Regions from separate parts of the Massilia sp. S19_KUP03_FR1 genome, predicted to be linked through region 1. Evidence: predicted binding sites of a transcription regulator. Region 1 holds the regulator's gene; the other holds the start of a gene.
The links. Region 1 encodes FNR, which switches genes on or off when oxygen is low (the NO sensors DNR and NnrR bind a similar motif). Its sites were predicted from a motif close to TTGATNNNNATCAA; they were not measured.
Positions count from the first base shown of each region.

Region 1 (3,347 bases):
CGAGGCGATGCGCCAGCGCGGTTGATTTGCCCCAGCATCTGCCTCCGCCGCTATCACAGCTGGCTGGGGCATATTTGATGCAGCGCAAAGATTTTAAAGAGCCGTCTTTCTACACTCCCTGCAACAGGATCTTGCTCAAGCCCGGGCGGTCCATCAGCAGGAAGTGTCCATGTCTTTAGTTTCTCCCACGTTCGATGCGCCGCTGCTGCGCAAACTCGGCCGCCCCGGTCCGCGCTACACCTCGTACCCCACCGCCGACCGCTTCCAGAACGGGTTCGGCTACCGCGACTATCTCGCCGCCGTGGCCCACCGCCGCACGCGCCAGAGCGGCACGCCGCTGTCGCTGTACGTGCACATCCCGTTCTGCGCGTCGATCTGCTACTACTGCGCCTGCAACAAGATCGTCACGCGCGAGCGCGACAAGGCCGCCGTCTACCTCGATTACCTGAAGCGTGAAATCACCATGCAGGCGGCACTCTACGACGGCATGAACCGCGTCGACCAGCTGCACCTGGGCGGCGGCACGCCGACCTATCTGTCGGACGCGCAAATGGACGAGCTGATGGCGCACCTGCGCAGCCACTTTCAATTCGCGCCCGACGCGGTGGGCGAATATGCCATCGAAATCGATCCGCGTACGGTCACGGTGGAGCGCATTGCCAGCCTGCGCCGGCAAGGCTTCAATCGTTTGAGCCTGGGCGTGCAGGATTATGACGAGCGGGTGCAGCGCGCCGTGAACCGCATCCAGCCCGAGGTGCAGACCCAGGCGATCATCGACGCCGCCCGGGCATTTGGCTACCGCTCGGTGAACATCGACCTGATCTACGGCCTGCCGCTGCAGACGCTTGCGACGATGGCGACCACGCTCGAGCGGGTGATCGCGGCCGACCCGGACCGCATCGCGCTGTACCACTACGCCCACATGCCGCACCTGTTCAAGGCGCAGCGCATGCTGCAGGACGCTGACATGCCCGGCGCCGACGCCAAGCTGGCCATGCTGGGCCTGGCCATCGAACGGCTGGCTACGGCGGGGTATGTGTATATCGGCATGGACCATTTCGCCAAGCCGGACGACGAGCTGGCGGTGGCGCAGCGCCAGGGCCGGCTGCACCGCAACTTCCAGGGCTATTCGACGCATGCCGACGCCGACATCGTCGCGTTCGGCGTGTCCGCCATCGGCGCCGTGGGCGCCACCTACAGCCAGAACGCCAAGCACCTGACGGCCTACTATGCCGGCATCGACGCCAGCACGCTGCCCATCGAACGGGGCGTGACGCTGTCCATGGACGACGCGCTGCGGCGCTCCCTGATCGGGAGTTTGATGTGCCATTTTGAGCTGTCGGTGGCCGCCTTCGAGCAGGCGTTTCCGATCGCCTTTGCCGATTATTTCGCGCAGGAGCTGGCGGCGCTGGCCGACCTCGAGGCCGACGGCCTGGCCACGGTTACGCCCGACTGGATCACGGTCACGCCGAAAGGGCGCCTGTTAATCCGGAATATCTGCATGGTGTTCGACCGCTACCTCGAGTCTGGCCAGCGCCATTCCGCCACGGTCTAAACGAGTGGGCTGCACTGCTCCGTGCCGGCCGCGAGCGCCTGCAGGCGCGCCGGTTCGCGCAGGGTGATGGCGCGCTTGGTCACTGCCAGCAGGCCGAGCGTCTTGAAGCGTGACAGCAGGCGGCTGACGCTTTCGATGGTCAGGCCCAGGTAATTGCCGATGTCTTCGCGCGACATGCGCAGCTCGAACTGGGTCGAGGAGTAGCCGCGCGCGGCGTAGCGGGCCGCCAGGTTGGTGAGAAACACCGCGAAGCGCTGCTCGGCGCGCATATTCCCCAGCAGCAGCATGACGTTCTGCTCGCGCGTGATTTCGCCGCTCATCATGCGGTGGAAGTGGCGCAGCAGATTCGGCATCTCGCCAAACAGGCCTTCGAGCGTATCGAAGGGAATCTCGCATACTTCGCTGTCTTCCAGCGCCACCGCGTCGCACTGGTGCCGTTCGCTGCTGATGGCGTCCATGCCGAGCAGTTCGCCGGCCATCTGGAAGCCGGTGATCTGCTGGCCGCCGGCGGCGTTGATCTGGGAGGTCTTGAAATGGCCGAAGCGGATCGCGTACAGCGACTTGAATGGCGCATCCATCTGGTACAGGCGTTCGCCGCTGGCGATGCGGCGGCGGCGGCCGATGACCTGGTCGAGGCGGGCCATGTCGTTGTCGGACAGGCCCATGGGCAGGCACAGCTGGTGCATGCTGCAGGTGGCGCAGCCGGCTTTGATGGCGGGGAGGGGGGAAGTTGTCATGGCGCCGATTCTACTGCTTCGTGCTGGCTCATGGTGCGAAACGGGCATTTTAGCGGTAGACGGCGCGGCGGCGCTTTGCGGCGCTGCCGCGCGAGCGTTATCGATTTTGTCGAAGTGGTATGGGTTCCCGCCTGCGCGGGAATGACGTATCTGAGAGCGCTGGCCTTGAAAACGTCATCCCGGCGCAGGCCGGGATCCATGCTGAATTTGCAGCACCAACCCGGCGTCGTTCAGTTCAACTCCAGCACCACCGCCGACCGCGCCGGCAATTTCACCTCGGTCCGCAAATCAAAGCGCGCGCCGGTCAACACATCGACCCCGCCGCTGACGCCAGCGAGCATCTCGCGGAAGCGCTCAGCCTTGAGTACCTTCTCGCCGGGGTTGTTGTTGAAGGCGACCATCACCTTCTTCTTGCCGTCATAGCGGAAGTAAACGTAGGTGTTTTCTTCGGCCCCGTAATGCATCATTTTCCCGTGATGGATCAGCGGCTGCGTCTTGCGCCAGTTGACCAGCTTTTTGACAAAGGCCTGCGCTTCGGCTTCTTTGGCGCCGAGGTTGCGGCCGCTGAAAGCGTCGATGCTGTCGCCCTTCCAGCCGCCCGGGAAATCGGTGCGGTAGCTCGAGTCGTTGCGTTCCTTGGTCGAACTGGTCATGAGGATTTCGTCGCCGCTGTAGAACTGCGGAATGCGCGGCATGGTCATCAGGAACACAATGTCCATCTTGTACTTGCCCATGTCTTCACCCACCACGCTGTAGATGCGCGAGGTATCGTGGTTGCCGGCGAAGACAACCAGATTGCCCGGATTCGGGTACAGGTAATCGAGCGACAGCGTCTCGTAGACATTCGAGAAGACGTTGCCGCCATTGGCGTCGGCCAGGCCGTCGCGCATCGCTTCGGTCATCGGGAAGTCCATCATGCTCGGCATCGAGCTGACGTACCCGTCCGGATTGACTTTGCCCTTCTGCCAGTGCGCCACCACGGCCGGCTGCTTGTGCCACTCTTCGCCGACCAGGTTGATGTTCGGGTACTCGGCCATCACGCGCCGCGTGTAGTC
Region 1 covers NZ_JAQQPS010000006.1:60,491-63,837, reverse strand. The annotation lists gene V6M87_RS08220 (YqaE/Pmp3 family membrane protein) at 1-25, shown strand, start outside; gene hemN (oxygen-independent coproporphyrinogen III oxidase) at 170-1,555, shown strand; gene fnr (fumarate/nitrate reduction transcriptional regulator Fnr) at 1,552-2,292, opposite strand; gene V6M87_RS08205 (glycoside hydrolase family 13 protein) at 2,523-3,347, opposite strand, start outside.

Region 2 (3,347 bases), on a different contig from region 1:
GTGGCCGACCTCGATCTGCCGCATACGCTGGCGCGCCTGTCGCGGCTGGCGCCGCTGGTGGTGCACATGGCGCCGCCGAAAGGGGAAGGCGCAAGCGATACGCGCACGCGCCACCTGGTCCAGGCGCTACGCGGCGCCACCCGGCTGGTCTATCTCAGCACCAGTGGTGTGTATGGCGATTGCCACGGTGCGCTGGTCGCGGAAACCCGCACGGTGGCGCCGCACAATCCGCGCGCGCGGCGCCGCGTCGACGCCGAACGGACACTGCGCGCCTGGGGCCGGCACAGCGGCAGCCAGGTCGCCATCATCCGGGTGCCAGGCATTTATGCGGCCGACCGGCTGCCGATGAAGCGCCTGGCCGACCAGGCGCCGGCCCTGCGTGCCGAGGACGATGTATTTACGAATCATATCCACGCCGACGACCTGGCGCACATCGTGGCGCTGGCCTTGTTCCGGGCGCGCCCGGGACGGATCTACCACGCGGTCGACGATACGCACATGAAGATGGCGGAATATTTCGATGTCGTGGCCGATGCGTTTCAGGTGGCGCGGGTGCCGCGCCTGGCGCGTGCCGAACTGGCGGCGCAGGCGTCGCCGGTGACGATGTCGTTCATGTCCGAGTCGCGCCGTCTCGACAATGGCCGCATCAAGCACGAACTCGGTGTGCGCCTGCGCTACCCGGATGTGACTGCGGCAGTGCAGGCGATGGCGGCTCAGGCCGGGATGGCGTTGACGGGTGCTGCAGCGGACCGGGCAATCGTCGGGCCGGCGGAACCGCAATAACTGACGGCCGAGCCGCAATAGCTGACGGCGCGACCGCAGTAACTGACCGCCGAGCCGCAATAACTGACCGCCGAACCGCAATAGGATTTGGCGCCGGTCGCGGCCGGCAGGGCGCCGAACGTGGCCTGGTAAAGCGACGCCATGCGCGCGGCGCGCCGGAACCTTTCCGGCGCTTCGCTGGCACCGGCCAGGCCCACGGCAGGGTCGTGGTGCAGGAAGTAGCCGAATGCGGCGGTGCAATCGGCCGCATATTTCATGGTGTCGAGAATGTGGTAATGCCAGAAAGTATCGACCTCGACGCTGGGAACGGTTTGCTCGGTCGGAAACGCTTTCATCAGGTACAAAAAACGCCGGTATTCCACTTCGGCAGCATCGACGCGGGCGCGGCTCCAGCCTTCGCCGCTTTCCACATGGCACAATTTGGTTTTGATACGATCGAGGTCGAGGGCCGCGATGGCGGCAAAGGCGGTTTGATTGATCATTATTAACATCCTTGGCTGGTTATCGTCGTCGTGATTTCGATGTATGCAAACCACATATTGTCGATGTGGAACTACGTACATGACGAATATCAATATCGGACAGATAACTCAGCTGGTTGTTGATAATTATCAAAGGCGAGCAAAAAGACGAGCTACTCCTTGAACTTTTTGGGTTGGCAGCGATCGGCAAGCAAAAAGGCTTGTCGATCGCGGGGATGACTAGCGCATCAGCTGGCTTGCTGGACGGTCAGCAGGATGTCCGGGCCGACCTGCACTGCGGTCGGCCGCGCCGCACCGCACCATGCCATTTGTGGCGTCGCGGTGGTCGCACCGCACCACGCCAGTTGTGGCTTCGCCGTGGTCGCACCGCACCATGCCAGTTGCGGCGCCGCCGTGGCCGAGCCGCACCACGCCAGTTGTGGCGCCGCCGTGGTCGCACCGCACCACGCCAGTTGGGGCTTCGCCGTGGTGGCACCGCACCACGCGACGGCCTGGCCGGCAGGGGCCGCCGTCGTGGCGCCACACCAGGCCGTCGCCTTGGCCGCCGCCACGCCGCACCATGCAGGCGCGCTGGCGATCGCGGCCGGCATGCTGGCGCCGAAGGTCGCGGCGTACAGTTCCTGCATGCGCGCGCCGGCGCCGTCGCGTGCCGCGGCGTCCTCTTCGCCCGCCAGGCCCAGGTAAGGGTAGTGGTGCAGGAAGTAGCCAAACGCGGCAGCGCAGTCGGCTGCATATTTTGCCGTGTCCAGAATATGGTAGTGCCAGAACGTGTCCACATCGACCAACGGCGCGGTCGACTCATTCGGATACAGCTTCATTAAGGTCAGAAAACGCCGATACTCCGCTTCGACGCTGTCGGTGTGGGCCGCAGTCCAGCCTTCTCCCGATGCGGCATGCATCAGCTTGGTTTTGATGGGGCCCAGATCAAGGGCGTTGATGGCATCGATGGCGCTGGAAGTTTGCATGGTATTCATGGAAGTTCCTTCATTTCGGCGTGATTAATATGGGTTTTATGCTGCTGCAGTACGTTGCTGCGATGGGTTTGTCGATCCGGCTTGGGCCTCCTTTTCGGGTTCGTCGATGAAGCCGACTTTGCCCGAGATCAACAGGAAAGGATTGATCCACGTCAATTCTTGCTCGGTGGATTCTTAGTGCCGAGGGGCGTCGGCTGACAGCGCGCCGTGCCATATGGAAGGTGTGGGAAAAAACCGACTCAGCAGGGCGCTGCGCCGGTGCCGTCAGACCCGCGTCAGCGTGCGCATCAGTGCCGCAGCCTGCACTGGTGGCGGCATGATCGGCGCCGGGACTGCCAGGTTCAGTGCTGCCGACACGCTCACTTCGATCGTCGTGCCGGCGCCGGGACGGCTGGTGACGGTGAAGGCGCCGCCCAGGATCTTGACCCGTTCCTCGATGCCGACCAGGCCGAACGAGCCCGGATTGTCGCGCTTGGCGGAATCCATGCCGACGCCGTTGTCGCTGATGGTCATCGTGATGCGCGCATGCAGCAAGCGCAATTCAACGCGCACGCGCGTGGCCTGGGCGTGGCGCGAAATATTCGTCAGCGATTCCTGCAGAATGCGGAACAGCGCCGTGGCGCAGCCATCGTCGATGGCCATGTCGTCCAGGTCTTCCATCACATCGCAGGCAATCCCGGTGCGCTGGCGAAATTGCGCCACTTGCCAGTCGACTGCCGCGCCGAGGCCCAGATCGAGCACGTTCGGACGCAGGTCATTGATGATCTGGCGCACGCTTTTGATGGTGATGTCGATCTGCTGCAAGGTGCGGCGCGCGCGCGCGTGCAACTGGGGGTGGCGGGCGCTGGTGCGCGAGGCCAGCAAATCGGCTTCGATGCGCAGCGCCAATAAATTCTGGCCCAGGTCGTCGTGGATTTCACGCGCAATGCGCTTGCGCTCGCCTTCCTTGATATTTTCGGTGTGGGCGGCCAGGCGGCGCAGGTTCTCATTCGAAATTTGCAGGCGGCCCTCGCTGCTGCGCAGTTCCTGGGTCATGTCCTGGGCCAGCTTCAGGGCGCGCCGGCGCGACGAGGCCAGCGTGTGGAACAGGGCATACAGCAGGGCGCTG
Region 2 covers NZ_JAQQPS010000002.1:68,758-72,104, forward strand. The annotation lists gene V6M87_RS02015 (SDR family oxidoreductase) at 1-783, shown strand, start outside; gene V6M87_RS02020 (glycine-rich domain-containing protein) at 714-1,265, opposite strand; gene V6M87_RS02025 (glycine-rich domain-containing protein) at 1,493-2,239, opposite strand; gene V6M87_RS02030 (CHASE domain-containing protein) at 2,504-3,347, opposite strand, start outside.
Region 2: the regulator FNR is predicted to act here: its motif matches at 1,385-1,398, upstream of V6M87_RS02020 (glycine-rich domain-containing protein).